DNA from 4 places in the Acidovorax sp. SRI_002 genome. Region 1 is predicted to be linked to each of the others. Evidence: predicted binding sites of a transcription regulator. Region 1 holds the regulator's gene; each other region holds the start of a gene.

The links. The regulator sigma-54, encoded in region 1, starts transcription at its own class of promoters, with help from an activator protein. The targets are predictions, from matches to a motif close to TGGCANGNAANCTGCTTT.
Region 2: the regulator sigma-54 is predicted to act here: its motif matches at 2,786-2,803, upstream of nirB (nitrite reductase large subunit NirB).
Region 3: the regulator sigma-54 is predicted to act here: its motif matches at 3,490-3,507, upstream of AC2YJX_RS08670 (TorF family putative porin).
Region 4: the regulator sigma-54 is predicted to act here: its motif matches at 4,895-4,912, upstream of AC2YJX_RS16670 (CmpA/NrtA family ABC transporter substrate-binding protein).

Annotation. Positions count from the first base shown of each region.
Region 1 is NZ_JBYCZW010000008.1:275,890-283,419, reverse strand. It holds gene argS (arginine--tRNA ligase) at 1-1,613, shown strand, start outside; gene AC2YJX_RS22355 (SPOR domain-containing protein) at 1,623-2,267, shown strand; gene AC2YJX_RS22350 (thiol:disulfide interchange protein DsbA/DsbL) at 2,348-3,004, shown strand; gene lptA (lipopolysaccharide transport periplasmic protein LptA) at 3,113-3,766, shown strand; gene lptB (LPS export ABC transporter ATP-binding protein) at 3,778-4,575, shown strand; gene AC2YJX_RS22335 (RNA polymerase factor sigma-54) at 4,575-6,164, shown strand; gene AC2YJX_RS22330 (acyl-CoA thioesterase) at 6,232-6,714, shown strand; gene AC2YJX_RS22325 (THUMP domain-containing class I SAM-dependent RNA methyltransferase) at 6,711-7,530, shown strand, end outside.
Region 2 is NZ_JBYCZW010000005.1:520,022-527,551, reverse strand. It holds gene AC2YJX_RS16745 (type IV pili methyl-accepting chemotaxis transducer N-terminal domain-containing protein) at 1-139, opposite strand, end outside; gene nirB (nitrite reductase large subunit NirB) at 168-2,612, opposite strand; gene AC2YJX_RS16735 (bifunctional protein-serine/threonine kinase/phosphatase) at 2,966-4,729, shown strand; gene AC2YJX_RS16730 (MFS transporter) at 5,037-6,251, opposite strand; gene AC2YJX_RS16725 (methyl-accepting chemotaxis protein) at 6,759-7,530, shown strand, end outside.
Region 3 is NZ_JBYCZW010000003.1:103,706-111,235, forward strand. It holds gene glcE (glycolate oxidase subunit GlcE) at 1-494, opposite strand, end outside; gene amt (ammonium transporter) at 756-2,300, opposite strand; gene glnK (P-II family nitrogen regulator) at 2,337-2,675, opposite strand; gene AC2YJX_RS08670 (TorF family putative porin) at 2,722-3,453, opposite strand; gene AC2YJX_RS08675 (YifB family Mg chelatase-like AAA ATPase) at 3,678-5,222, shown strand; gene AC2YJX_RS08680 (MarR family winged helix-turn-helix transcriptional regulator) at 5,389-5,895, shown strand; gene AC2YJX_RS08685 (acyl CoA:acetate/3-ketoacid CoA transferase) at 5,974-7,530, opposite strand, start outside.
Region 4 is NZ_JBYCZW010000005.1:506,508-514,037, reverse strand. It holds gene AC2YJX_RS16695 (hypothetical protein) at 1-58, opposite strand, end outside; gene AC2YJX_RS16690 (DUF4148 domain-containing protein) at 143-433, opposite strand; gene AC2YJX_RS16685 (CBS domain-containing protein) at 969-1,409, shown strand; gene AC2YJX_RS16680 (ABC transporter ATP-binding protein) at 1,639-2,478, opposite strand; gene ntrB (nitrate ABC transporter permease) at 2,475-3,425, opposite strand; gene AC2YJX_RS16670 (CmpA/NrtA family ABC transporter substrate-binding protein) at 3,462-4,706, opposite strand; gene AC2YJX_RS16665 (ANTAR domain-containing response regulator) at 5,226-5,852, opposite strand; gene AC2YJX_RS16660 (branched-chain amino acid ABC transporter substrate-binding protein) at 6,058-7,224, shown strand; gene tsaD (tRNA (adenosine(37)-N6)-threonylcarbamoyltransferase complex transferase subunit TsaD) at 7,335-7,530, shown strand, end outside.

The DNA of each region.
Region 1 (7,530 bases):
AGGTGGCGGCCCATGGCGACTTCGCCTGCACCGCCGCCATGCAACTGGCCAAGCCGCTCAAGCTCAATCCCCGCGCCTTGGGTGAACAGCTCAAGGCCGCACTGGAGGCCACGCCAGCCTTCACCCGCTGGGTGGATGCCATTGAAATCGCCGGACCGGGCTTTCTGAACATTCGCTTGAAGCCCGCCGCCAAGCAGGAAATCGTGCGCGAGGTGCTGGCCGCTGGCGAGCGTTTCGGCTATCAACCCGACAACGGCCAGCGCGTGCTGGTCGAGTTTGTCTCGGCCAACCCCACCGGCCCCCTGCACGTGGGCCACGGCCGCCAAGCGGCTCTAGGCGATGCCATCTGCAACCTGTTCAGCACCCAGGGCTGGAAGGTGCACCGCGAGTTCTATTACAACGACGCGGGCGTGCAGATCGATACGCTGACCAAGAGCACGCAGCTGCGCGCCAAGGGCTTCAAGCCCGGCGACGACTGCTGGCCCACCGACAGCGACAACCCGCTGGCCAAGAACTTCTACAACGGTGACTACATCGCCGACATTGCCGAGGCCTTCAAGGCCAAGGCCACGGTGAAGGCCGACGACCGCGAGTTCACGGCCAACGGCGACGTAGAGGACTACGACAACATCCGCCAGTTCGCCGTGGCCTACCTGCGCAACGAGCAGGACAAGGACCTGCAGGCGTTCAACCTGCACTTTGACGAGTACTACCTGGAGTCCAGCCTGTACACCAGCGGCCGCGTCGAGGCCACGGTGAACAAGCTCGTCGCCAATGGCAAGACCTACGAGCAAGATGGCGCGCTGTGGCTGAAAAGCACGGACTACGGCGACGACAAGGACCGCGTCATGCGCAAGCAGGACGGCTCCTTCACCTACTTCGTGCCTGATGTGGCGTACCACATCGCCAAGTGGGAGCGTGGCTTCACGAAGGTCGTCAACATCCAGGGCACGGATCACCACGGCACCATTGCCCGCGTGCGTGCCGGGCTGCAAGCGGCCGACGTGGGCATTCCGCAGGGCTACCCTGACTACGTGCTGCACACGATGGTGCGTGTGGTCAAGGGTGGTGAAGAGGTCAAGATCAGCAAGCGCGCAGGCAGCTATGTCACGCTGCGCGACCTGATCGAATGGACCAGCAAGGACGCCGTGCGTTTCTTCTTGCTCTCCCGCAAGCCCGATACCGAGTACACCTTCGACGTGGACCTGGCCGTGGCGCAGAACAACGACAACCCCGTGTACTACGTGCAGTACGCGCATGCCCGCATCCAGTCGGTGCTGCGCGCTTGGCAAGAGGCTGGCGGTGGCGACGTGGCTTCGCTGCACGATATTGATCTGTCGGCTCTCGAAGGCCCACAGGCCCAGGCGCTGATGCTGCAGCTGGCCAAGTACCCCGAAATGCTCACGGCTGCGGCCGACGGCGAAGCCCCGCACGATGTGACCTTCTACCTGCGCGACCTTGCCGCCAGCTACCACAGCTACTACGACGCCGAGCGCATCCTGGTGGACGACGAGGCCGTGAAGAAGGCTCGCCTGGCGCTGGTCGCCGCCACCGCGCAGGTATTGCACAATGGCCTGGCCGTGCTGGGCGTGTCGGCTCCAACCAGAATGTAAGCAGTCACTATGAAGAAACAACAGACGGGCGGGACCATCGTCGGCTTTATCGTTGGGGTCATCGTGGGCCTGGGCGCTGCCTTGGCTGTGGCGGTGTACGTGACCAAGGTGCCGGTGCCCTTCCTCAACAAGGGCAATGGCCGGGGCGTGGACATGGACGCCGCCGAGACCCAGAAGAACAAGAACTGGGATCCCAATTCGCCTTTGTATGGCAAGAATCCGGCTCGCCCGGCAGCCCCGCCCGCTGTGGCTGCCTCGGCGCCCACCCCAGCCGCGCCGGATGCGCGGGCTGTGGCATCGGCGCCCGCACCCAAGCCCGCTGCCAGCAAGCCCGAGGCCAAGGCTGAAACCAAGCCCGGCGCCGACCCGCTGGGCGATCTGGCCGTGGCCAAGGCTGCTGCCAAGGGCAATCTGGACCCGTTCGACTACTTTGTCCAGGCCGGGGCTTTCCGCACCCAGGCGGACGCCGATGCGCAGCGCGCCAAGCTGGCCATGCTGGGCTGGGAGGCCCGCGTGAGCGAGCGTGAGCAAAATGGCCGGGCGGTGTTCCGCGTGCGTGTGGGGCCGTTCACCAAGCGCGACGACGCCGAGCAGCTCAAGGAGAAGCTCGATGGCGCCGGTCTGGAGTCGGCGCTGGTGCGCGTGCAGCGCTGATGCGCCAAGCTTCGGGAGGCTGAACTTTTTGCGGGGGCATGGCTCACATCCCCCAGACCTGTAACAGGAGAGTCTTTGTCATGAAACGCCGTGAGTTTTCTTTGTCCGCCGCCTCGGCGGTTGCCGCTTCCGCCCTGACGTTGCCAGTGGCCACCCCCGCGCTGGCTCAGGCCCGCCAGTTCAAGGAGGGCAAGGACTTCCGGCGGCTGGACAAGCCGGTAGCGCCCGACGCGCCTGCGGGCAAGGTCGATGTGATCGAGTTCTTCTGGTACAGCTGCCCCCACTGCAACGCCTTTGAACCCGCGCTCGACGCCTGGGTCAAGGCCGCCCCCAAGGACCTCTCCGTCCGTCGTATGCCCGTGGCCTTCAACGCGAGCTTTGTGCCCCAGCAAAAGTTGTACTACGCCCTGGAAGGCATGGGCAAGCTCGAAGCCCTGCACGCCAAGGTGTTCCGCGCCATCCATGTGGAAAAGCAGAAGCTGGCCAAGGACGACGAAATTTTTGCCTGGGTGGCCCAACAGGGTGTGGACGCCGCCAAGTTCAAGGAAATCTACACCTCGTTCAGCGTGTCCAACCAGGTTCGCCGTGCTTCGCAACTGCAGGACGCCTACGGTGTGGAGGGCGTGCCCTCGATGGGTGTGGCGGGCAAGTTCTACACCGATGGCACCATGGCGGGCAGCATGCAAAACGTGCTGCAGGTGGTGGAACATCTGGCGACAGTGGCCCGCAAAGGCTGACGGTTTTCGCCCGGCCGCCGGTTCCCATTGGCAAAAGCCCGCACATGCGGGCTTTTTTCATGGAGGAACGCGACGGGGTGGCTACAATGATTGCAAGATTCGTGCCCTATGAACCATCGCCTCCTTCCGATCCTCCTGCTCGCGGCCCTGGCCTGCACCTTCGGTGTGGCCCATGCCGAAAAGGCCGACCGCGCCAAGCCCATGAACATTGAGGCGGACGCTTTGCGCCATGATGAGCTCAAGCAAACCAGCGTGTTCTCTGGCCGCGTGGTCATGACCAAGGGCTCCATCGTGCTGCGTGGCGCGCGGCTGGATGTGCGCCAGGATGCCGATGGCTACCAGTACGGTGTGGTCACGGCTGAGCCCGGCAAGCGCGCCTTCTTCCGGCAAAAGCGCGACACCCTGCCGGGAGCACCCGATGAGTTCATCGAAGGCGAGAGCGAAGTCATCGAGTACGACGGCAAGGCCGACAACGTGCGCTTCATCACCCGTGCCGAGTTGCGCCGCTACCGGGGCGCTGTGCTCAGCGACGAGATCACCGGCGCCGTGATTGTCTACAACAACCTGACCGACGTGTTCTCCGTGGACGGAAAGCGCACCGCCACCAACGCTGCGGGCGATGCCCCCGCGCCGGGCAGCCGCGTGCGCGCCGTGCTGGCCCCCAAAGATCCACCGCCCGCTGCGGCGGCCCCCGAGGCGGCGTCCCCGGCCTCAGCCCCGGCGCTGCGCCCCAGCAACAGCCTTGGCGGCGGCGCCAAGTGAGTGGGCCCGCTGTGAGTACCGGTCCTGACACTCAGGCGGGTAGCCGCCTGGGGCCTGATTCCCAGGCGGGCAGCCGCCTGGAGGTGCAGCACCTGGCGAAGTCTTATGGCAGCCGCAAGGTCGTCAAGGACGTTTCGCTGGTCGTGCAAAAAGGTGAGGTCGTGGGGCTGCTCGGCCCCAACGGCGCGGGCAAGACCACCTCGTTCTACATGATCGTGGGCCTGGTGCGCAGCGACGAGGGAGACATCCGCATCGACGGCCAATCGGTGGCCCACATGCCCATCCACCGGCGCTCGCGCCTGGGCCTGTCGTACCTGCCTCAGGAAGCCTCGATCTTTCGCAAACTCACGGTCGAAGAGAACGTGCGCGCCGTGCTGGAACTGCAGCGTGGTGATGACGGCCAGCCGCTCTCGCGCGACGCCATCGAGGAGCGCCTGACGGCCCTGCTGCAGGAGCTGCGCGTGGACCACCTGCGCGCCTCGCCCGCCATGGCCCTGTCCGGCGGCGAGCGCCGCCGCGTCGAGATTGCCCGGGCCCTGGCTACACAACCGCGTTTCATCCTGCTGGACGAGCCCTTTGCCGGCATCGACCCCATTGCCGTGATCGAGATCCAGCGCATCATCGGCTTCCTGAAGGCGCGGGGCATTGGTGTGCTCATCACCGACCACAATGTGCGCGAAACCCTGGGCATCTGCGACCACGCCTTCATCATCAGCGATGGCCGCGTGCTCGCGCAGGGCACGCCGTCCGAGATCGTGGACAACGCCGAGGTACGACGTGTTTACCTTGGCGAACACTTCAGGATGTGATGAAGCCTGGACTCTCGCTGCGCGTCTCGCAGCATCTTGCATTGACCCCCCAGCTTCAGCAGTCCATTCGGCTGCTGCAGTTGTCCACGCTCGAACTCTCGCAGGAAGTCGAGCAGATGCTCGACGAAAACCCGTTCCTCGAACGCAATGCCGACGAAGCTCCGCGCGAGGAGTTTGGCCTGGAAGCCGCCGACACGCCCGCGCAGCCCGATGAGTACAGCGCCGATGATGCTATATTTTCAGGAGCTATCAGCGCAAGCAGCACAAGCGCTGAAGGCCAAAATGATGCTGAAGCACCGAGTGCTGGCGCTGACGAGCCTGACTGGAGCGGTGACGGCACGGTAGAAATGGCGCCCAACGACGCGGAGTGGGGCGGGGATGCGCCCGCCCGCAACCGCAACGACTCCGAAGGCGACGAGGCCGACGCCACCGAGCTGGCCCGTTCGCATGAATCGCTGACCGCCTTTTTGCACCGTCAGGCGCTGGCGCTGCGCTTGTCCGAGATCGACCGCGCCGCGCTGCGTTTTCTCATTGAATCGCTCAACGACGACGGCTACCTCGAAGAGCCGCTGGAAGAGCTGGCCATCAGCCTGGCCGGGCCGGACGACCTGGAGCAAATCGAAGAGCTGGTGCACCGCTTCACCGTGGCCCAGCGCCTGCTGCAAAGCCTGGAGCCCACCGGCGTGGGTGCGCGCAACCTGGCCGAATGCCTGACGCTGCAGCTCACGGCGCTGGCTGCCGACGAGGACAGCGATGCTGACCCCGACACGGTGCAGACCGCGCTGCGCATTTGTCAGCAGCCGCTGGAGATGCTGGCCCGCCGCGACATCCGCCGCCTGACGCAGCTGTGTGGCGACGGCGAAGAGCGCACTCGCGCCGCCATGGCGCTGATCGCTCGCCTGGAGCCCCGCCCCGGCCGTCGCTTTGCCGACGTGGAGCGCAACATCATCATTCCCGATGTCATCGTGCGCAAAGCCGGGCGTGCCAATGGACGCGATGGCCAGCACAACTTCATCGTCAGCCTCAACCCCGATGTGATGCCGCGCCTGCGCGTGCACGACATTTATGCTGGCGCCCTGCGCGGCCACAAGGGCGGCGAGGGTCACCAGGGCATGCAGCAGCGCCTGCAGGAGGCGCGCTGGTTCATCAAGAACATCCAGCAGCGCTTTGACACCATCCTGCGCGTCTCGCGCGCCATCGTGGAGCGGCAAAAAAGCTTCTTCACCCACGGCGAGTTGGCCATGCGCCCGCTGGTGCTGCGCGACATCGCCGACGAACTGGGCCTGCACGAATCCACCATCAGCCGCGTGACCACCGCCAAATACATGGCTACGCCAATTGGCACGTATGAGCTGAAGTACTTCTTTGGCTCCGGCCTTGGCACCGAGACGGGTGGCAATGCATCCAGCACCGCCGTGCGCGCCCTTATCAAACAGTTTGTGGCCGCAGAAAGCCCCGCCAAGCCGCTGTCCGACAGCCAGATCGCCGAGATGCTCAAGGAGCAGGGCATCGAGTGCGCACGCCGCACCGTGGCCAAGTACCGCGAAGCGCTCAAGATCGCGCCGGCCAACCTGCGCAAGGCGCTGTAGGTACCCCGGTTGGGGGCGCATGGCTCGCCCTGTTTGAATTTTTCGTTTTTCTATCCGCCACCCCACCATGGCCCGCATCGTCTTCGACCTCCCCCCGCACTTCGGCTTTGCCACCGAGCTGCAGATCTACATCAGCCACGTCAACCAAGGCGGGCACCTGGACAACGCGCAACTGCTGAGCCTGGTCTCTGAAGCGCGGGTGCGCTTCTTCCAGTCGCTGGGCTACCCCGAGGCCGACGTGGGCGGGCTGTCCATCGTGGTCGGCGACATCGTGGCGCAGTACAAGTCCGAAGGTTTCCACGGTGAAACCATGCGCGTGGAGATGGCGCCTGCGGACTTCAACCGCTATGGGTTTGACCTGGTCTTTTGCATGACCGAGAAGACCTCAGGCCGCGAGGTGGCGCGCGGCAAGATCGGCATCGTCTTCATCGGCAAGGCCGACCGCAAGGTGGCGCCGATCCCCGAATCCATCCGCCAATTGCTGCTGGCCCGCGCGGGAACGCCGGATTCCCACGCATTGTCTGAGCGCGTATCCTCCCCATCGACATGAACCAACTCCAACTTTTTCTCCCCTGCGCCGCTGGTGTGGAGGGCTTTCTGGCCGACGAGGTGCATGGCATCACCGGCCTCACGGGGCAAGACCTGCTGGTCGGCCGCGGCGGCGTGCTGCTGCGCGCCTCGTGGCGCGAGGCGCTGCTGCTCAACCTGCACAGCCGCCTGGCCCAGCGCGTGCTGGTGCAGTTGGCGCACCGCCCGTACCGCTCCGAGAACGATCTCTATGCCATGGCCAGCGACGTGGCCTGGGAAATCTGGTTCACCACGCGCCAGACCTTCAAGGTCGAGGTGACCGCCCAGCACAGCCCGCTGCAGAGCCTCAACTTCGCAGGTCTCAAGGTCAAGGACGCCGTGGCCGACCGCTTTCGCGCCAAAAGCGGGGTGCGCCCCGACGTGAACACCCAGTGGCCCGATGTGCGCATCCACCTGCACCTGACCACCGACGAGGCCACGATCTACATCGACACCTCGGGCGAGCCGCTGTTCAAACGCGGCTGGCGCGAAGACAAGGGCGATGCGCCACTGAAAGAAACCCTGGCCGCCGCCATGATTGCCGCCAGCGGCTGGGACCCGCATGGCGACAACCCCCAGCCCCTGTACGACCCCTGCTGCGGCAGCGGCACCATCGTGATCGAGGCCGCGCAGATCGCCTGCCGCATTCCGGCCGGCATGCTGCGGCGTTTTGCGTTCGAGAAGCTGCTGCCGTTCCAGGCCCATGTCTGGGATGCTATTAAAAAAGAAGCTGAAAGCGCAATACAGACAAGCGCTGTGCCCCTGTTTGGCAGTGATGTGGCCTTCCGCATGGTCGATT
Region 2 (7,530 bases), on a different contig from region 1:
GGCTCAGCATACGCTGGCGCCCGGCCTTGTTGATGGCGTCGTTGAGGTCGGTGACCTGGGCGTGGGCGCTGCCCAACGGGGCCAGGGCGCTGCACGCAGCGGCGCAGCTGGCCGCGGTCAAAAGGGTTCTACGGTGCATGACGGGGTTCTCTCCGGACTTGGGGCGATCAGGCGCTCAAGGGCGCGAACTGGCGTGTGTCCACGGCCGCCTTGTCAAAGTCGAACCAGGGATCGGGCTCGCCGTCCAGCGCAAACTGCAGCTGCTCCCACAGCGCCTTGCGGCCTTCGTGGTCTTCCAAAATGCGCTTCTTCACGTAGTCCAGGCCCACACGGTTCACGTAGTGCACGGTGCGCTCCAGGTACCAGCCTTCCTGGCGGTACAGCTCGCAAAACGCGCCGGTGTACTCCAGCACTTCCTCGGCGGTTTTGAGCTTGGTGAAGAAATGCGCCACCTCGGTCTTGATGCCGCCGTTGCCCGCCACGTACATTTCCCAGCCGCTGTCCACACCGATGATGCCCACGTCCTTGATGCCGGCCTCGGCGCAGTTGCGCGGGCAGCCGCTCACGGCAAATTTCACCTTGTGCGGTGCATACATGCGCCACATGGCGCGCTCCAGATCCTTGCCCATCTGGGTGCTGTCTTGCGTGCCCATACGGCACCACTCGCTGCCCACGCAGGTCTTCACCGTGCGCAGGGCCTTGGCGTAGGCATGGCCGCTGGGCATGCCGATGTCCTTCCACACGTTGACCAGGTCTTCCTTCTTCACGCCCAGCAGATCAATACGCTGGCCGCCCGTGACCTTGACGGTGGGGATCTTGTATTTGTCCACCGCATCGGCAATGCGGCGCAGCTCGTCGGCCGTGGTCTCCCCGCCCCACATGCGCGGGATCACGCTGTAGGTGCCGTCTTTCTGGATGTTGGCGTGGCTGCGTTCGTTGATGAAGCGGCTTTGCGGGTCGTCCTTGGCTTCTTTCGGCCAGGTGCTGATGAGGTAGTAGTTGACCGCCGGGCGGCAGGTGGCGCAGCCGTTGGGTGTCTTCCATTCCATGAACTTGAACACCTCGGCAATGCTGACCAGCTTGCTGCCGCGGATCGCGTCGCGCACGGCCTGGTGGCCGTGGTCGGTGCAGGCGCACATGGCCTTGGTCTTGGGCGTGGCGCTGTAGTCGCCACCGGCGGTGAACATGATGATCTGTTCCACCAGCCCCGTGCACGAGCCGCAGCTGGCGCTGGCCTTGGTGTGCTTGCGCACCTCGTCCAGCGTGAACAGGCCTTTGTCCTTGATGGCCTTGCAGATCGCGCCCTTGGTCACGCCGTTGCAGCCGCATACCTCGTCGCTGTCCTGCATGGCGGCAGCCTTGCTCTGGCCCTGGTGGCCGGTGTCGCCCAGGTGCGATTCGCCAAACATCAGCTTGTCGCGGATGTCGCTCACGCTGCGGCCGTCGCGCAGCAGCTTGAAGTACCAGCTACCGTCCACAGTGTCGCCATACAGGCAGGCGCCCACGAGCTTGTCGTCTTTGATGACGAGCTTTTTGTACACGCCACCGAAGGGGTCGCTCATCACGATCTCCTCGGTGTCGTCTCCTCCTTGAAAGTCTCCGGCCGAGAACAGGTCGATGCCCGTCACCTTGAGCTTGGTGGACGTGAGCGAGCCCTGGTAGCGGCCGATGCCGAATTCGGCCAAATGGTTGGCCAGCACCTTGCCCTGCTCGAACAGCGGGGCCACCAGGCCATAGGCAATGCCCCGGTGCGCGGCGCATTCGCCCACGGCGTAGATGCGGGCGTCGGTGGTGGTCTGCAGCGTGTCGCTGACCACAATGCCGCGGTTCACGTGCAGGCGCATCTTTTCGGCCAGGGCGGTGTTGGGGCGGATGCCCACGGCCATCACCACCAGGTCGGCGGGCACCTCGGAGCCGTCCTTGAACTTCACGCTGGCCACGCGGCCTTCGGCGTTGCCCACCAGCTCTTGTGTTTGTGCTTTCATCAAGAACTGCATGCCGCGCTCCTGCAGCGACTTTTGCAGCATCTTCCCGGCCACGTCGTCCAGCTGCCGTTCCATCAGCCAGTCGCCCACATGCACCACGCTCACTTGCATGCCGCGCTTCATCAGGCCGTTGGCGGCCTCCAGGCCCAGCAGGCCGCCGCCGATGACCACGGCGTGTTTGTAGGTGGCTGCCGCGTCGATCATGGCCTGTGTGTCGGCAATGTCGCGGTAGGCCAGCACGCCCTGCAAGTCCTTGCCGGGGATGGGCAGGATGAAGGGGTTGGAGCCCGTGGCGAGGATCAGTCGGTCGTATTCGGCGGTGACCACCGTGCCATCCTTGCTGGTGGCGCTGACCACGCGGCGCACGCGGTCCACGTCGGTCACCGTAAACCCGGTGTGCAGCGTGATGTGGTGGTCGGCGTACCAGGACCAATCGTTCAGAATGATCTCGTCGATGGTCTGCTCGCCGGCCAGCACGGGCGAGAGCAGGATGCGGTTGTAGTTGGGGTGAGGCTCGGCCCCAAACACCGTGATGTCGTAAAGATCCGGGGCAATCTTGAGCAGCTCCTCCAGCGTGCGCACACCGGCCATGCCGTTTCCTACCATCACCAGCTTGAGCTTTTTCATCGTGACTCCGTCGGTTCTATCGCCTGGGCGATTCGAAAAACAAAAAAGGCGTCCACACGATGCCGTTTCGAATTCCTGTCGAAACCGCATGTGCGGACGCCTTCGTCCGGGCAATCCACCCCTGCGCCATTGCACGGGTGGATTGCGTGACCCTGTGGGGTCGTTGCTGGAGTTAAGCAATGCTTGTGCCAGTCGATTTGCACTGAGGTGGGGCGGCCTCTGGGGGTGTTTTGAGGCCCACGTGTGGGGGGTGGCGCAGTGCTGCCCCGGCTCTGCGCAGGCGCCACGGGGGCATGCCCTTGTCTGGCGCGGGGCGCACCACCTTGGGCACGGAACCTGCAAGGAGCTGGTGCATGACTTTTGAACTGGATTTCGGCCACACCTCGCAGGCCGGGCGCAAGGAGGTGAACGAAGACTTCGCCGCGCTCGTGTTGGGCCAGGGGCGCGACCGTGAGCGCGGAGCCATCGCGGCCATCGCCGACGGCGTGAGCACCGGCGGCAATGGCCGCGAGGCCGCCCAGACTTCAGTGAACACGCTGGTGAACGACTACTTCGCCACGCCCGACACCTGGGACACCACGGTGGCGCTGGACCGCATCCTGTCCGCCCACAACGGCTGGCTCGCCTCCATGAACCGGCGCCGCCAGCCTGCGGTGGGGCTGACCACACTGACCGCGCTGGTGCTGTGTGGCCAGTCGTACACGCTGGCCCATGTGGGAGACACGCGCGCCTACCTGGTGCGCGAGGGCCGCCTGCAGCAGCTGACCACCGACCATGTCATGGCGCAGCACGATCTCAGGCACCAGCTCACCCGCGCCATGGGCCTGGACGACCACGTGGTGGTGGACTACAGCCAGGGCGAGCTGCGCAGCGGCGACCTGTTTGTGCTGCTGTCGGACGGCGTGCACGGCAGCGTGCCCGAGCGCGAACTGCGCCAGCTGCTGCGCCAGGAGATACCGGCCCAGGCGCTCACCGACGAGCTGGTGCAGGTTGCCCTGCGCCGTGGCAGCAGCGACAACGTGACCGCGCTGGTGGTGCGGGTGCAGGGCGCGCTGGAGGCCACGCTGCAAGACGAATCGCGCCGCGCCCAGGACCTGCCCGTGCTGCCCCTGCTCAAGGTGGGCGACACCGTGGACGGCCTTACGGTGACAGCCATCGTGGCCGACAACGGCATCCACCGGCTGTACCAGGTGCGCGACGGGGCCACGCAGCGGCTGTATGCCCTCAAGACCCTGCTGCCCGCGCGCGCCCACGACGCCGAAGAACGCGCCACGCTGGCGCACGAGGCCTGGGTGGCGCGGCGCATGCAGTCGGGTCAGGCCGCCGCCCATCTGGCGCGGCTCAACGACTGGCCGGTGGGGGACGGCGGCTTTGGCGATGGCGCCGCAGCCAGCGCGTTTTACCTGCTGTACGACTGGCATTCCGGCGACACGCTGGGGCAGCGCCTGCGCCATCGCCAGCACATGGCCGTGGGGCAGGCTGTGACGGTGACCGTGCAGGCCGCGCGCGTGCTGGGCTGGCTGCACCGCCAGGGCGTCGTGCACCGCGACATCAAGCCCGACAACCTGCACCTGGGCGACGACGGGGTGCTGCGTGTGCTGGACCTGGGCGTGGCCCTCTCAGGCCGCGAGCCCGAGGCCACCCGCCGCCTGCACGCCGGAACCCCCAGCTACATGAACCCGGAGCAGTGGCCGGGCTATGAAAAGGGCGGCGACCCCTCCGGCCAGTTGCCCGACGCGGGCAGCGACCTGTTTGCGCTGGGGGTCACGCTGTACCAGCTGCTCAGCCACGGGCGCCTGCCCTATGGCGAGGTGGTGCAGTACCAGCTGGGCCGCTACCACCGCGACCCGGTGCCCCCCAGCCGCCACAACCCGGGCGTGCCGATCTGGCTCGACCAGATTGCCCTGAAGGCCGTGGCCCGCAACCGCGCCCAGCGTTTTGAAACTGCCGAGGAACTGCTGCTGGCCCTGGAGCGCGGCGCCTCACGCCCCCTGTCGGCGACCGGGCCCCAGCCGCTGATGCAGCGCGATGCCACGGCCCTGTGGAAGATCGCTCTGGCCGTGAGCGTGCTGGTGAATGTGCTGTTGATTTATTGGCTGCTGTTTTTGCCGCGGTGAGCTTTCGCGGCGATTTGCTATTAAAAACATAGCTTTTAGCGCTTATGAGATAAGCGCTGGGGCTTGTTTTGGTCAAAGACCGTGCATGCACGACGCCCATTGAGCGAGTGCCCTTTGGCTGGAAGTGTGGCGAGCGCTTGTGCGCTCACCGGCTACGCCGGTCATGCGCTGCGCGCACGTCCACCCTTCTAGCGAAAGCGCGGGCAACGCTGCGCGTTGGCTGGCTGCGCCAGCTCAGGCACTGCGTGCCCGACCGCCCTTTTGCTGGAAGTGTGGCGAGCGCTTGCGCGCTCACCGGCTACGCCGGTCATGCGCTGCGCGCACGTCCACCCTTCTCCGCCCACGTGCGCGTCCAGCGGATCTGCATCACCCGCAGTAGCACCAGCATGGCCAGCGCGCACACCGCAATGCCCACAAAGCCCCAGAGGTAGGTGCCGGTGTACTGGCGCGAGATGCCCATGCCATTGGGGATGAGGCCGCCGCCCAGCGCGCCGATCTCGCCGATCATCGAGCCTGCCACCGCCGTGGCCAATGGCCAGCGCAGCGGCACCAGCTGGAACAGGGCGCCGTTGCCCGCCCCCAGGGCCGCAAAACACACCAAGAACAGCAGCATGGTCACGGGCAGTGATTTTTCGGCCAGGCCACACAGCACCATGCTGGCGGCGGTGATGGCCAGCACGCCGGTCAGGGTGTTCACACCGCCCCAGTGGTCCGACAGCCAGCCACCAAACACGCGCAGGGCCGCGCCCAGGAACGCCGCCATCATCGTGAGCTGGCCGGCCGCCACCTTGCTCACGCCGAACTGGTCATAAAAGTAGCTGGGCAAGAAGGTGGTCAGGCCAATGAAGCCGCCAAAAGTCACGGCGTAGATCAGGCTGAAGGCCCAGCCGTCTTTTTCAAACAGGCAGGCGATGTGCTCACGGAAGCTGGCGTGGGGTGCCAAGTCGGGCGGCTCCTTGGCATACACCGCCATCACCAGCGCGGGTATCGCCACACTCACGGCAGCAAAGCCATACACGGCCTGCCAGCCAAACTTCTGCGCCAGCATGGGCGCGAGCAGGGCTGCCACTGCAGTGCCCACGTTGCCGGCGCCCACGATACCCATGGCCAAGCCTTTGTAGCGCGGCGGGAACGAGCCCGAGCCCAGTGACAGGGCCACCCCAAAGCTGGCACCCGCCACGCCCAGCAGGATGCCCATGGCGAGCAGGTCGTTGTACGAATGCACGAACAGGTAGCCGTAGCCCATGGCCACAAAGATCCCCGCCATCTCGACCAGCGTGGCGTTCTTGCGACCGATGTACTGCGCCAGGATGCCCAGCGGAAACCGCATGAGGGCGCCCGCAAAGATGGGAATGGACAGCATCATGCCCATCTGTGTCGGCGTGAGCTGGAAGGCATCGCGGATGAACGGTGCCATGGCACCGTTGATCACCCAGACTGCGCACGAGAAACCGAAATACAGAAAGGACGACCACAGCGTGGGGGCGTGGCCGGACTTGAGAAACTCTCGAAATTGAAGCATGGCGATCTAGCGCAAAGAGGCTGCTGTGCTGCTGCAAGCACACCCACAACCGGGCAGAAAAACAAAAAGGCGCCAACACGGGCCGCGCGGGCTTGCTGGTTTGTTTGCAAGCCCCACACATCCCATGAAGACGCCAACGTCTTGTTCGCCCAATCCGCCGTTGCACCGGGCTGACACACGGCCAGCGTTGACCGTGGTGCTGAACATGCAAAGGATGTGCCAAGTTCTGGTGGCACTTGGTTTGAGTAAAAACGGCAGCTGGCGCTTGCGTATCGAGAGTTTTTTGCTATCAAATTTGAAGTTAAAATTGCCTGCCAGTCCAAGTTAGTGCAGCGTGCTCCGGTGTGATGCACTTTTTTGGCGCGATGCACCAATTTGGTGGCTGCAAACCAGCAGAGCCACTTAGGTGTTTCAAATCATAAAAATTCAACATAGGATGTATTCGGTTCATCCGTTGCCGTGTTGCCCGGTTCTTGGGTGACGGGGCATTCCCTGAGGAGGGTCCCCATGCGCGTCAATCTCCCGATCAGCACGCAGGAATATGCGTTCCCCAAAGGCCAGACCCTGGTGTCCACCACCGATCTCAAGGGCCGCATCCTGTACTGCAACCCGATGTTCATCGAGGTCAGCGGGTACGAGAAGGAAGAGCTGCTGGGCCAGCCCCACAACATCGTCAGACACCCCGACATGCCCGAGGAGGCCTACCGAGACATGTGGGAGACCATTGCCAGCGGCAACCCGTGGTCGGCCCCGGTCAAGAACCGGCGCAAGGACGGCACCTTCTACTGGGTGATGGCCAACGTCACCCCGCTCATGCAGGGCGACCAGCCCACGGGCTACATGTCCGTGCGCACCGAGGCCACCCGCGACCAGATACAGGCCGCCGACCAGCTCTACCGCCAGATGCAGGCCGAAAAACAGGCTGGAACCCTGGTGCACGTGCTGCGCGAGGGGCAGATCGTCAAGAACACGCTCTGGGGGCGCATGGCCCGCGCAGTGCAGCTTGGGCCGCTCGGCAAGATCATGCTGTGCACGCTGCTGCTGGTGTTCGCGTCGTGGGGGGCTGCGCTGCTGGGCGGGCACACCATGACCGTCGCGGCGGGCGCAGCCTGGCTGGGCGTGGTGCTGCTGGCCCTGGGCATGGCGGTGTACCTGCACCGGGCCACCGTGGCGCCGTTGTCGCAGATGCTGCGCTGGGCCAACCGCATGGCCGCAGGCGACCTTACCCAGAAGATTGCGGCGTCGCGCAGCGACACCGTGGGTCAGCTGCAAAAGGCGC
Region 3 (7,530 bases), on a different contig from region 1:
CCCAGCGTGCCCCAGGCACCGGCCATGAGGCGGGACACGTCATACCCCGCCACGTTTTTCATGACCTGTCCGCCAAAAGTCAGCAGCTCGGCTTTGCCGTTGATCAGGGTCACGCCCAGAAGATAGTCGCGCACAGCCCCTACGCTGGCGCGGGCGGGGCCTGAGAGGCCTGCCGCGACCATGCCGCCCACGGTGGCGGCATCCGAGGAGGCCTTGGCGAAATGCGGGGGCTCAAAAGGCAGGCATTGGCCTTGTTCGGCCAGCGCGGCCTCCAACTCGGCCAACGGGGTGCCCGCCCGCACGGTGACAACCAGCTCGCTCGGCTCGTAGCTCACGATGCCGCGCAGCACCCGCGTGTCGAGCACTTCACCATGCAGTGCCAGGCCATGAAAATCCTTGGTGCCCCCGCCACGGATGCGCAAGGGGGTCTGGTCGGCGGCGGCGGTGCGCACACGTTCGGTGATCTGGGCAAGGGCGAGGTCCATGCCTTGCATCGTAGCGGTAGCCATGTCCGGTGCTACACCCGGAGTGCGTGAATTTTTTGAACAGCGCGCGTGCAAAGGACTCGGGCCTGCGGGCAAGTTGTCTGGGGGAACATGCCTTGGCTACCCTGCCAAAGCCAGCAGCGAGCCCCCCACCGGTACGAAAAAAACCCGCCGTTGCCGGCGGGCTCAACAACCAGAGGAGTGACTCGCTTGTTCTTGTTGCGACGCTGCGGTGCCACCAGACACCGCAGCGCGTGGGGTGCAGGCGGATCAGCGGTTGTACGCTGTCTCGCCGTGCGAAGTGATGTCCAGGCCTTCGCGTTCGTCTTCTTCCGTGACACGCAGGCCCACCGTGAGGTCAACGATCTTGTAGGCGACGAAGGAGACCACACCCGACCACACGATGGTCAGCAGCACGGCCTTGGCCTGCGTCCACACCTGTGCGGCGATGGAGTAGTCGGCAGCAGTGACCATCGAAGCAGTCACCCAGTCGGCCACGTAGCCAGGGCCACCCAGGCCAGGGGCGTTGAACACGCCGGTCAGCAGGGCACCCACGATACCGCCGATGCCGTGCACGCCGAACACGTCGAGCGAGTCGTCCGCACCCAGCAGCTTCTTGAGACCGTTGACACCCCACAGGCAGGCAAAACCGCCCACCAGGCCGATCACCAGGGCGCCGCCGATACCGACGTTGCCAGCGGCAGGCGTGATGGCCACGAGGCCGGCCACGGCACCCGAAGCTGCACCCAGCATCGAAGCCTTGCCACGCATCAGCGCTTCGCCGATGCACCATGCCAGCACGGCAGCGGCGGTGGCCACCAGCGTGTTGATGAAGGCCAGGGCGGCAAAGCCGTTGGCTTCCAGGGCAGAGCCGGCGTTGAAACCGAACCAGCCCACCCACAGCAGCGAGGCACCGACCATGGTCAGCGTCAGGCTGTGAGGCGCCATGGCTTCCTTGCCGTAACCGATGCGCTTGCCCACCATGAACGCGCCCACCAGGCCCGCCACAGCGGCGTTGATGTGCACCACGGTACCGCCAGCGAAGTCCAGAGCACCCCACTGCCAGATCTGGCCAGCCTTGCCGGTCATGGCGTCGGCCACTTCCTTGGAGGCGTAGGCGTCAGGGCCCATCCAGAACCACACCATGTGGGCAATAGGCAGGTAGCTGAAGGTGAACCACAGCACCATGAACATCATGACGGCGCTGAACTTGATGCGCTCTGCGAACGCACCGACGATCAGGGCGCAGGTGATGCCGGCGAACGTGGCCTGGAAGGCGGCGAACACCACTTCTGGAATCACGACACCCTTGCTGAACGTGGCCGCGTTGGCAAACGTGCCTGCGGCGTTGTCCCAGATGCCTTTCATGAACAGGCGGTCAAAGCCACCGATGAACGCGCCGCCTTCGGTGAAGGCCAGGCTGTAGCCGTAGATGAACCACAGCACCACGATCATCGAGAACGTGACCATCACCTGCATCAGCACGGACAGCATGTTCTTGCTGCGCACCAAGCCACCGTAGAACAGCGCCAGGCCGGGCAGGACCATCAGGATCACGAGTATGGTGGAGGTCATCATCCAGGCGGTGTCACCCTTGTTGGGGACAGGAGCGGGTGCCTCGGCGGCAGCTGCGGGAGCGGCGGCCGCTGCCGCTGCGGGGGCTGCGGCAGCAGCAGGAGCCGGGGCTTCTGCGGCAGGAGCAGCAGCGGGCGCGGCAGCAGCCGGCTCGGAGGCGGCGGGCGCCTGTGCCAGGGACAAGTTGCCCATGGTCAGCAGACCCAGCCCCAGAATGAAGGAAGCAAGCAGTTTTTTCATGGCGTTTCTCTTCTTGGATGTAGTACGGCCGCGCCCTTACAGCGCTTCCTTGCCGGTTTCGCCAGTGCGGATGCGCACCACCTGCTCCAGGTGGGTCACGAAGATCTTGCCGTCGCCGATCTTGCCGGTGCGGGCTGCGCTCTCGATGGACTCGATCACGCGGTCCACGAGGTCGTCCGCCACAGCGGCTTCGATCTTGACCTTGGGCAGGAAGTCAACCACGTATTCCGCGCCGCGGTACAGCTCGGTGTGGCCCTTCTGGCGGCCAAAGCCCTTGACCTCAGTGACCGTGATGCCTTGCACGCCGATGTCCGAAAGCGCTTCACGCACCTCGTCCAGCTTGAAGGGCTTGATGATGGCTGTCACCATTTTCATTTTGGTTCCTCCGACATGGGCGCAGCAAGCGCCCATTGAGACTTGCTTACAGGGTTTTGGTGAGCGTGACGATCACGCGCGACTTGTTGACGTGGCCGAAGAAGGCCTTCTTGTTGGCACCCACCACGGCAGCGCCCAGCGACAGGCCACCGCCGAAGTCGTAGGCACCGCCCACGCTGTAGTCCATGTAGTTGGGCACGCCCAGGTCCTTGATGTCGCTGGCAAAGCGCGTGAAGCCGACCGAGGCCTTCACCGTCACGCTGGGGGCAACTTCCTGCGCAAACGCGAAGTTCAGGTAGCCGGTGTTGCGGCCCTTCAGGCCCGAGCCAGCCTTGGCGCCGGCAAAGCCGAAGTAGTCCTTGGAGATGGTGTGCGAATACTTGGCAGTGAAGGGGCCCATGGTGGCCGCGCCATACAGCTCGGTGGTGTTGCCGTTGCTGTTGCCAGGGTAGATGTAGGTCAGGGCGCCCACGTCCAGGTCAGCGCCGCCAGCCTTGAACTTGTAGCCGCCGTACAGGTCGGATTCGAGCGAGTTGTTGGCAAGCCAGTCCACGCTGGAGTTCCAGTTACCCACGTACCAGCCGGTGTCGCCGAAGGCGTAGTCAAAACCGCCTTGCAGTGCAGGCTTGACCGCTTTGGACTTGGAAACGTCCTGGTCCTGGCCACGGAACTTGTAGTTGGTGGTCAGGCTGACATTGCCGGTGAGCTGGGCACTGGCCAGCATGGGAAGGGTTGCAACAAGGGCAACGCCCAGGGTCTTGATGATGGCGCGGGTCATGTTTCCTCCGGTTGGACAAAGTAGGGACAAGCGTTTTAAGCACGGACCGTGCCACGCCAGTGCAACCATTGCATCGCCTTCACATCGCCGTTGCGTTGCGTTACACCGATCCCCAAGTACAGTGACGGTGTGCGCGCGGACCATGTTGCACCTTGTTGGTGCACTACACAACAGGGCCGCGCTAAAAAACCATAAAACGCACCCATCTGGGGAGAAACCGCTTCATGAGTCTTGCTTTGGTGCAAAGCCGCGCCCTTCTGGGGCTGCAGGCGCCTTCTGTCACCGTCGAAGTGCATCTGGCCAATGGTTTGCCCAGCTTCACGCTGGTGGGCCTGGCCGAGGTGGAGGTCAAGGAGGCCCGCGAACGGGTGCGCTCCGCGCTGCAGAACGCGGGGTTGGAGTTCCCGCATAACAAGCGCATCACGGTAAACCTGGCACCAGCCGATCTGCCCAAGGACTCAGGGCGCTTCGATCTGCCGATTGCGCTGGGCATCCTCGCCGCCAGCGGGCAGGTGGACGCAAGCCGTCTGGCGGGCTATGAGTTTGCGGGCGAGCTGTCGCTGTCGGGCGAACTGCGCCCCGTGCGCGGCGCGCTGGCCACCAGCCTGGCGCTGCAGACCCAGCAGATCACCGCGCAACTGGTGCTGCCCCCCGGCAGCGCTGAAGAGGCCGCCCTGGTGCCCGCCGCGCGGGTGGTGCGCGCACGGCATCTTCTGGATGTGGTGCGCGCCTTCCTGCCGCCGGGCAGCGTGGCTGCGGGCGATGCCGACGTGGCCAACGATGGCTGGACCCGCCTGCAGGCCACCCCCATGGCGGCGAGCACAGCAGGCCCCGACATGTGCGACGTGAAAGGCCAGGCCAGCGCCAAACGCGCGCTCGAGATTGCTGCCGCTGGCGGGCAGAGCGTGCTCATGGCCGGGCCGCCGGGATCGGGCAAGTCGATGCTGGCGCTGCGGTTTGCGGGGCTGCTGCCCGCGATGACCGTGGACGAGGCGCTGGAGAGCGCCGCCATTGCCAGCCTGGCCGGGCGCTTTCGCACCGACCAGTGGGGCCACAGGCCCACAGCCGCGCCACACCACACCGCCAGCGCAGTGGCCCTGGTGGGCGGCGGATCACCCCCCAGGCCCGGCGAAATTTCGTTGGCGCACAACGGAATCTTGTTTCTGGACGAACTGCCCGAGTTTCCGCGTGCTGCCCTGGAGGCCCTGCGCGAACCGCTGGAGACAGGACATATCACCATCTCCCGAGCGGCGCAGCGTGCGGATTTCCCCGCCCGGTTCCAGATGATTGCGGCCATGAACCCCTGCCCGTGCGGCTACCTGGGCTCCACCCAGCGCGCGTGCCGCTGCACGCCCGACCAGGTGAACCGCTACCAGGCCAAGCTCAGCGGCCCGCTGCTGGACCGCATTGACCTGCATGTGGAGGTGCCCGCCCTGCCCGCCGACCAGCTGGTGCAGGCACCCGCGGGCGAAGCCAGCGAGGCGATCCGCGAACGCGTGGCGCAGGCCCGCGCCGTGGCACTGGCGCGGCAAGGCAAGACCAACCAGGCGCTGCAGGGCCAGGAGATCGACACCCACCTGCACCTGCAGGATGCCGCCGCCAAATTCCTCAACACCGCCGCCGCCCGCCTGGGCTGGTCGGCCCGCAGCACGCACCGTGCGCTGAAGGTGGCGCGCACCATTGCCGACCTGGCGGGTGCACCCTCGACCGAAGTGGGCCATGTGGCCGAGGCCGTGCAATACCGGCGCGTGTTGCGCAGCCCCGTCTGAGAGCCACAGGCGCCGATGCTGCACCGTGTGTGTCGCCTGCCACACATCAATTACTATAATTTTTATAGCAACATATATCCGTCAAATAAGCGCTAGCGGCTGATTTGAATCAAATTTCCGCGCAACCTGCTGCCAACCCGCGCCCACCCCCCGCCACAATCACCCCATGTCCAGCGTTCGCCCCACCAAAAAGACCACAGCCTCCATGGCTCCAGCCAACCCGGCGCCCGCACCCGAATCGGTGGATACCGGCTTTCTGCGCACCCTGGTGGGCTACAACGCGCGGCGCGCGTCGCTGGCCGTGATCGAGGTGTTCATGGAGCGCATGGCGGTGTACCGCCTCAAGGTGGTGGATTTTTCGGTGCTGTCGCTGGTGGCGCACAACCCGGGCGTGACCTCGCGCCAGCTGTGCGTGACGCTGGGCGTGTTGCCACCCAATCTGGTGGGCCTGGTGGCTGCGCTGGAGCGGCGCGGCCTGATCGAGCGCCGCCCCCACCCCAGCGACGGCCGCGCCATGGGCCTGCACCTGACGCCCGCCGGTGTGGAGCTGACGGCCCAGGCCGAGCAGACCGCCGCACAGCTGGAGGTGGACGCCACCGCCGGCCTCACGGCCGCCGAACGCAAGACGCTGATCCGCCTGCTGCAAAAGGTCTACGCCCGCGACGGGGCCTGACAAAGAAAAGGGGCGCTGCAGCCAGCGCCCCTTGGTCTTTGGTTTTGTGCCCGGCTTCGGGCAGCTTCTGCGCCCCGGTTACAGGCCTGCGGCCGCCGGTGCCACGGTCTCAGACTTCGCCGCCATGGCCGCCGCCAGCCCGCCCCACTTTTCGTGGAACAGGCCCGCGTCCATGGTCTTCACATTGCGCATGATCGGTTTGAAGCCCATGTGCGCCAGCACGTCGCGCTCCAGGTCGATGCCGGGCGCGATCTCGGTCAGCTCCAGGCCTTCGGTGGTCAGGTGGAACACGGCGCGTTCGGTCACGAAGAGCACGTTCTGCTCGCGCTGGGCAGCATCCAGCCCATTGAAGGTGATCTGCTCGACCTTCTCGATGAATTTGCGCGAGCGGCCCTCCTTCACGATGGTGAGCTGGCCGTCGGCCACCTTCACCTCCAGGCCACCCGCCGTGAAAGTGCCGCAGAACACCAGGTTCTTGGTCGAGCGCGTGATGTTCACAAAGCCGCCACAGCCCACGGGCCGACCGTTGAACTTGCTCACGTTCACGTTGCCGTGGTTGTCGGCCTGCGCCAGGCCCAGGAAGCTCGCGTCCAGCCCGCCGCCGTCGTAGAAGTCGAACTGCAACGACTGCTCAATGATCGCGTCGGCGTTGTAGGCCGTGCCAAAGTCGCCCAGCTGCGCCGGGATGCCGCCGGTGATGCCGCTTTCCACGCTCAGCGTGAACTGGTCCGCCACACCCTCTTCCGCCGCCACCGACGGCACACCGGCCGGAATACCGATGCCCAGGTTGGTGATGGCGCCAGGTTTCAGCTCCAGCGCGGTGCGGCGTGCGATGACCTTGCGTTCGTCCAGTGCCATGGGCGCCAGCGAGTTCACCGGCACGCGCACGTCGCCACACAGCGCGGCGTTGAACTGCGTGGTGATGGTCTGCATGTGGTTCTCGGGCTGGCTGACCACCACGTAGTCCACCGACACGCCGGGCACCTTGACCGACTTGGGGTGCAGGCTGCCCGCCTTGACGATGCGCTCCACCTGCGCGATCACGATGCCGCCGCAGGCCTTGGCCGCGTGGGCGATGTTGATCTGCTCCAGCAGCACGCCTTCCTTGTCGAGCGTGAGGTTGCCGTTCTCGTCGGCCAGCGTGCCGCGGATGATGGCCACGTCGATCTTGGGCGAGGGGTAGAACAGCCATTCCTCGCCGTTGAATTCGACGAGCTTGACGAGGTCCTCCGTGGACTTGCTGTTGAGCTTGCCGCCTTCGATGCGCGGGTCCACAAACGTGCCCAGACCCACCTTGGTGAGCAGCCCCGGGCTGCGGCTGGCAATGTGGCGCGTGAGGTGCGACAGGCTGCCCTGCGGGAAGTTGTAGGCCTCCACCTCGCCGTCAAACACCATCTTCATCATCTCGGCGCCCGTCTGGCCGAAGTGGCCCGCCACGGTGCGCTTGATCATGCCGGGGTGGGCAAAGTGCACCATGCCCGCGTCCTTGCTGTTGCCGATGGCGCCGCAGGCCCAGGTGGTCACGTTCTTCGGACTGCCGTGGTCGAGGAAGTTTTTCTCGATGCCCTTGAGCACTTCCTCCGGCAGGCTGGAGACGGCCAGACCGCCCAGAAAGATGGTGGCGTTGTCGGGGAT
Region 4 (7,530 bases), on a different contig from region 1:
CGAAGGAAGCGAAAGCGGCAACAGCAGCGATGGAGAGGAAACGTGCGGTCTTGTTCATGGTGAAACTCCTGTGAAATTCAAAAAATGGGGACGAGGTGTCTGGAATACGTGAAGCGCGAAGCCGTGGATTCAAAAAGGTGAATCAACCGCCTTCAGCGGGGCCCACGCGGCCAGTGCGCATGGCTTGTGCGGCAGCTTCGGCACGCACTGCAGCGCGGTCTACCGTGGACTTGTAGGTCACCACGCGGGAGCCTGCTGGCTCCTGGCTGCGCATTTGGACTGCGGCGGCGGCTTCGGCAACCACTTCGGCACGGGTGCGGTTCGTGTCGAATTTCAGGGCAAATTGCGAACCATCAGCTTCGTCAGCCTGGGCACCCAAAGAAGCGAAAGCAGCCACAGCGGCGATAGAGAGAAAACGTGCAGTCTTGTTCATGATGAAAGTCCTTGAAGTTAAAAAAAGCGTCTCAAAAAAGCCGGAGCGAAGATCAAAAGCAACCTGCTTCGCACCGGGTTCGGTGAGTCGCCTTGCGGGTTCGGCTCATCGATGGGATGAACTGTACGCCGCAGGTGGATGAAGAAAAACCAGCTGGTCGCAAACTAACTGTTCCAGTTTTGGAAACAATCTGGACGCTTGTTTCCTGCCTGTGGCCAATGAGAAGAATCTCAGGCCCGCAGCCGGTCGCAAGCGATCGATCCGAGGCAAGAAGGGTGGGCGTTGATTCCTTTGGAAGTGCGTTGGACATGGGCTGTATCGTGCCCGGCCGGCGCTGCGGCGTCGTCTCGTCGCCGTTTCGGTTCTTTTCAGTTTGTTTCGGGTTCGGCCGAATGCAACAGGGTCGAAACATATGCATCGCTGTTGCCACACCGGGCTCAAAAGCGGGATAAATCGGGCTTGCGCGGCTTGCGCCCGTTGGGCTTATGGGCTGAAATCTCTCTGTACCTGTTCCAGGTGTTACGAGGGAGGTTTCATGACCGTAGTCGCCAAAATTCTTCAGTCCAAACCGGACGCCACTGTCCACACCATTGCGCCCACGGCGTCGGTGTTCGATGCGCTCAAGCTCATGGCCGACAAGGGCATCGGCGCCCTGGTGGTTACCGAGGGGGATGCCATTGTGGGCATCTTCACAGAGCGCGATTACGCGCGAAAGATTGCCCTGCTGGGCCGCACGTCAGCCGCCACGCTGGCGCGCGATGTGATGACCACCTCGGTACGCTTTGTGCGGCCCGAGCAGACCAGCGAGCAGTGCATGCAGATCATGAGTACCGGCCGCCTGCGCCATCTGCCCGTGGTGGACAACAACGGCAAACTCGTGGGCATGATCTCGATCGGGGACTTGGTCAAGGACATCATCTCCGAGCAGAAATTCATCATTGAACAGCTGGAGCAGTACATCACTGGAGCCCATTAAAGGGCAACCCCCTGAGGCGCTGCGCGCCTTCCCCCTTCTCTCGAATCGCTGCGCGATTCGAGAGAAGGGGGACGCCCCCAGCGCGGCGGGGCGTCCCTTGCGCGGGGCGCTGGCCTGGGGTTGCGCGCGTGCGACGGCCCTGCCATGGGGATAAAACGAAAAAGGGCTCTGAACGATCTGGTCAGAGCCCTTTTGATTTGCCGTGTTATCGGGCCTGGAGCCCAGCGGGTCAAGCTGCTTTTTCGACGTGCCCCTGGCGGGTGTAGAGGAAATCGATCACCGCCTTGCGGTAGTGCACGTACTGCGGGTCTTCGGCCAGTTCCACGCGTTTGCGGGGGCGGGGCAGGTCGACGGTCAGCACTTCGCCAATCGTCGCGGCCGGGCCGTTGGTCATCATCACGATCTTGTCGGACAGCAGCACGGCCTCGTCCACGTCGTGGGTCACCATGACCACGGTGCTTTGGGTGCGTGCGACGATTTCCAGCAATTCGTCCTGCAGCTTGGCGCGGGTCAAGGCGTCCAGCGCGCCAAAGGGCTCGTCCATCAGCAGCACCTGGGGCTCCATGGAGAGTGCCCGGGCAATGCCCACGCGCTGCTTCATGCCGCCAGAGATTTCACCGGGGCGCTTTTGCCCAGCGGGCGTGAGGCCCACCAGGGCCAGTGCGGCGTCGGTGCGGGCCTTGAGCTGGGCCTTGCTTTCCTTGCCGCCAAACACGCGCTCCACGGCCAGGTAGATGTTGTCGAAGCAGGTGAGCCAGGGCAGCAGCGAGTGGTTCTGGAACACCACGGCGCGCTCGGGGCCGGGGCCTTTGATCTCCTTGTTGGCGCACAGCAGCGCACCGTTGGTGGGCGTGGTCAGCCCGGCGATCAGATTCAGGAGCGTGGACTTGCCGCAGCCCGAGTGGCCGATCAGCGCCACGAACTCGCCCTTGGCAATCGTCAGGTTGATGTCGCGCAGCGCGGGGAACAGGCCCTTGGCCGTCTTGAAGGTCTGTTCGACGCCGTGGACTTCGATGAACTTGGTGCTCATGGAGGGGTGTGTGGATGCTGCCGTGGTGGTCGTGTTCATGCTTTCACCTCTTCAAACGTAAATGCGGTGGCCAGCTTGATGAGCGCAAACTCCAGCACCAGCCCGACGATGCCGATCACGAAGATGGCGATGATGATGTTCTTGACGTTGAGGTTGTTCCACTCGTCCCACACCCAGAAGCCAATGCCCACGCCGCCGGTCAGCATCTCGGCAGCTACGATCACCAGCCATGCGGTGCCCACGGCCAGGCGCACGCCGGTCAGCATGTAGGGCAGCACGGCGGGGAAGAGGATCTTGGTGGCGATCTTCCATTCGCTCAGGTTCAGCACGCGGGCCACGTTCATGTAGTCCTGCGGCACACGCTGCACGCCCACGGCGGTGTTGATGATCATGGGCCAGATGGAGCAGATGAAGATGGTCCAGATGGCGGCGGGGTTGGCGCCCTTGAAGACCAGCAGGCCGATCGGCAGCCAGGCCAGCGGCGACACCGGCCGCAGCAGGCTGATGAGCGGGTTGAACATGCGCGACAGGAAGTTGAACCGTCCGATCACGAAGCCTGCCGGAATGCCCACCAGCGCCGCCATGCCAAAGCCCACGGCCACGCGCTCCAGCGACATCAGCACATTCCAGCCCACGCCCTGGTCATTGGGGCCATTGCGGTAGAACGGGTTGCTGAAGATTTCCAGCGCCTGCTTCCAGGTCTCCACCGGGCTGGGGATGCTGCCGCCCGTGGTGGTGGATACCACCGCCCACAGACCGATGAGCAGGCCCAGGCCACAGAGCGGCGGCAGCACCGCCATCCAGAAACTGCGCGACAGGGCCGCCCAGTCGCGACTGGCAGGGGCGGGGCTCGCCGTTGTTTCGGCTTTGGACTGTTTTTGGCTTCTGGCGCTTGCTGGTGAAGCGTTGATAGCTACATTATTCATAGCGTTCTGTGCAACCACGGGGGCTGCATCCAACGGGGAGTGAAAGACGGCACTGACCATGGTGTTCTCCTTGGCAGGGTGGGCGGGGCAGGGCGCTTACGCCTTGATCTTGAAGCTGTCGGCGTACTTGGCGGGGTCTTTGCCGTCCCACACCACGCCGTCCATGAGCTTGGCGGTGCGCATCGGGTCCTTGGGCACGTTGATCTTCATGGCGCTGGCAACCGACTTGTACAGGTCCACCTGGTTGATCTCTTTGGCCACGGCCAGGTAGTCGGGGTGGCTCTTGATCAAACCCCAGCGCTTGTGCTGCGTCAGGAACCACATGCCGTCCGACAGGTAGGGGAAGTTCACCGCGCCGTCGTTGAAGAATTTCATGTGGTTGGGATCGTCCCAGGTCTTGCCCATGCCGTTCTGGTAGCGGCCCAGGATGCGCTGGTTGATGGCGTCCACGCTGGTGTTGATGTAGGACTTCTGGGCCACCGTTTCGGCCATCTTCATCTTGTTGGACAGGCTGGCGTCAATCCACTGGCTGGCTTCCAGCACGGCCATCATCACGGCGCGGGTGGTGTTGGGGTTCTTCTTGACGAAATCGGCCGAGGTGCCCAGCACCTTCTCGGGGTGGTCCTTCCAGATGTCCTGGGTGGTGTTGGCGGTCACTCCGATGCCATCCATGATGGCGCGGTGGTTCCAGGGTTCGCCCACGCAGAAGCCATCCATGTTGCCCACGCGCATGTTGGCCACCATCTGGGGTGGCGGCACGGTGATCAGCTTGGCGCCCGACAGCGGGTTGATGCCGGCGGCGGCCAACCAGTAGTGCATCCACATCGCGTGGGTGCCGGTCGGGAAGGTGCCTGCGAAGGTGTACTCGCGCTTGTTGGCGGCCATGAACTTGGCCAGGGACGGGCCATCCACCGCGCCCTTGTCGGCCAGTGCCTTGGACAGCGTGATCGCCTGGCCGTTGTTGTTCAGGCTCATCAGCACGGCCATGTCCTTCTTGGGGCCGGCCGTGCCCATGTGCACGCCGTACACCAGGCCATACAGCACGTGGGCAAAGTCGAGTTCGCCATTCACCAGCTTGTCGCGCACACCGGCCCACGATGCTTCCTTGGTGGGGATGATGGTCACGCCATACTTCTTGTCAAAGCCCAGCACCGAGGCCATCACCACGCTGGCGCAGTCGGTCAGCGGGATGAAGCCGATCTTCACTTCCTTCTTCTCGGGGGCGTCCGAGCCCTGGGCATGCACCAAGGCGCGCAGGGCGGGGCTCACGCCCACGGCGCCCACGGTGGCGGCCTGCAGTACGGTGCGGCGGTTGAGGCTGGTTTTCAACAGATCGGTCATGGGGCGGTTCCTCGGTGCGTTAGAAAACAAAAAAGGCGTCCTCCCCTGGCCTGGTTGCATGCGCAAACGGGCTCGGAGAGGGACGCCTTTGTCCATGGCAAAGCCCATTGGGGGGCCTTGTGTCAGCACCGGCCCGCCATTGGGTCAGTGCTGTCAGTGGTGGGACCGTCTTTGGTCTTGCCAGGGTTAATGCAAGCAGCGTGCCAGCCTTTTTCATGCCGGCCTTGCTCCAATACAGCGCATAATCTGCTACCAAATTAGTAGCTGCTTGTGCTTATTTATTAAGCGGTAGCGGCCAGTTTGGCTTGAAAATTTGCGGAGATGGTGCGCGCGCAGAGTGCTGCACTGCATTTGTGCGGCGCACCATTTGGGGAGAAGCCGGTGGACCCGGGCGTGACCCAGGCGAGGGATGCCAAGCAAGGGCCGCCCCGCAGCGAGGGCATCGTCCCCCTTCCCGAATGGCGCAGCGATTCGAGAGAAGGGGGAAGGCGCACAGCGCCTCAGGGGGAAGTCACCTATTCAACCCAGCAGATCCATCACATCGAGCATGCGCTGGGCCACGTCCACCAGCTTGAGGCCCTTGTCCATGGCGGTCTTGCGCAGTTTCTCGTACGCGGCCTGTTCGCTCAGGCCCTGGCGCTGCATGAGCAGGCCCTTGGCGCGGTCGATGGTCTTGCGGTCTTTCAGTTCGGTCTTGGCGTCGGCCAGCTCGGCGCGCAGGGCCTGTTCGTGCTGGAAGCGCGCCATGGCCACGTCCAGGATGGGGCGGATGCGCTGGGGTGCCAGGCCCGCCACGATGTAGGCCGACACGCCCGCCGCCACCGCGTCCTTCACGTGCGAGGTGTCCTCATCGTTGGTGAACATCACGATGGGGCGCCGCTCGTCGCGCGTGGCCATCACCACATGTTCGAGCGCGTCGCGCGCCTCGCTTTCGGCGTCCACGATGATGAGGTCGGGCTGCAGCTGGGCGATGCGCTCGCTCAGGAAGACATCGGCAGGCAGGGTGGCCACCAGGTTGAAGTTGTTCTCCAGCAACCCAATGCGCAGCGCCCGCGACCGTTCCGCCTGAAGTACGGCGTGTTCGTCGGCGGGGTCGGCGACTGCCAGATCCGGGGCAACCACCACGATGCGCAGAGACTCGTTCATACCCAGGAGCATAAGCAATTTTTACGCCACAAAATGGTGCATCGAAGCGGTGCGTTCCGGGGCTGCAGGCTGGCAGCAGGTTGCGGCAGCTTCCAAGGCCTGAAACTTGCTAATAGTTTGTCGATGGGCAGGGCATACCCGATAGCAGCTACCCGGTCGCATCGCATATACATCTGGTCACATTGACCCATTCAAGAGGATTTGCATGAACAAGCACATTGACCGGCGGCGTATCTCTGCCGGCTTGGCCCTGACCACCGTGGCGGTATCCGCGCTGCTGGTGCTGACAGGCTGCAGCAAGGTGCCCGACACCATCAAGATCGGCGTGGCCCAGCCCCTCTCCGGCCCCTTGGGCGCGCTGGGGCAGGATTTGCTCAACGGCGTCAACCTGGCCGTGGCGGAACTGAACAAGGGTGGCTACACCGTGGACGGCAAGCGTGTGACGCTGGAGGTGGTGTCGGTGGACGACAAGGCCGACGCCGCCACCGGCAAGACCGTGGCGCAGCAGCTGGTGGACTCGGGCGTGGTGGCGGTGATCGGGCACCTGAATTCGGGGGTGAGCATTGAGACGGCTCCGATTTACGCCGCCAAGGACATCGCCCAGATCGCCATCTCCACCAACCCCAAGTTCACGCAACTCGGCTTCCCAACCACCTTCCGCATGGTGGCCAATGACACCTTGCAGGCGCGCGCTATCGGCTCGTTTGCCGCCACACAGCTGGGTGCCGCCCGCTACGCTGCGCTGGACGATGGCACGCCTTACGGCAAGGGCCTGGCCGACGGGGCTGCCGAGCAGCTCAAGGCTGAAAAGAAGGAAGTGGTGGTGCGCAAGTCGTTTGACGACAAGACGGTGGCTTTCGATGAACTGGCTGGCGAGCTGAAGGCCGCCAAGGTCGAGGTCATCGTGTCCACCCTCAACGACTTTCAGGCCCTGGCTCTGCTCGAAGCCCTGCGCAAGGTGGACCACACCAAGGTCAGCCTGCTGGGCGGGGACACCATCAAGACCACCGACATGACCAAGGCCATGGGCATGGTCGAAGGCGTCTACGCCACATCGCCCGTACTGGAAGCCAAGGAGTTCACCACCGGCAAGCCCTTCCTTGAAAAGTACATCGAGGCCTACAAGAAGCCCCCGGCCTATGGCGGCCACTACAGCTACGACAGCACCTATGTGCTGTCAGCCGCCATCCAGAAGGCCAAGTCGGCCGATCCGAAAGCGATCACCAAGGCCATGCACAGCATCAACGGCTATGCGCCCGTGATCGGCACCATGACCTGGGACGACAAGGGCGAACAGCGCTACGGCGCCGTGGGCGTGTATGAACTGCGCAGCGGAAGCTGGGAACTGCGCATGCGTTCGGACCGCTGGTAAGCAAGCCGCCGCGTCGGCAAGCGCCATCCATCCGCACAACCCCTGCTGGCGACTGCCAGCAGGGGTTTTTGCATCCGACCCTGAACGGGGCCGGGTTTTACACTCGGGGCATGAGTTTGCTGATCCTCGGTATTGAATCTTCGTGCGACGAAACGGGCGTGGCATTGGTCCGTTCCACGGGCAATGCCGTGCCCACGTTGCTGTCGCACGCGCTGCACAGCCAGATTGAGATGCACCAGGCCTACGGTGGCGTGGTGCCCGAGCTGGCCAGCCGTGACCACATCCGCCGCGTGTTGCCGTTGGCCA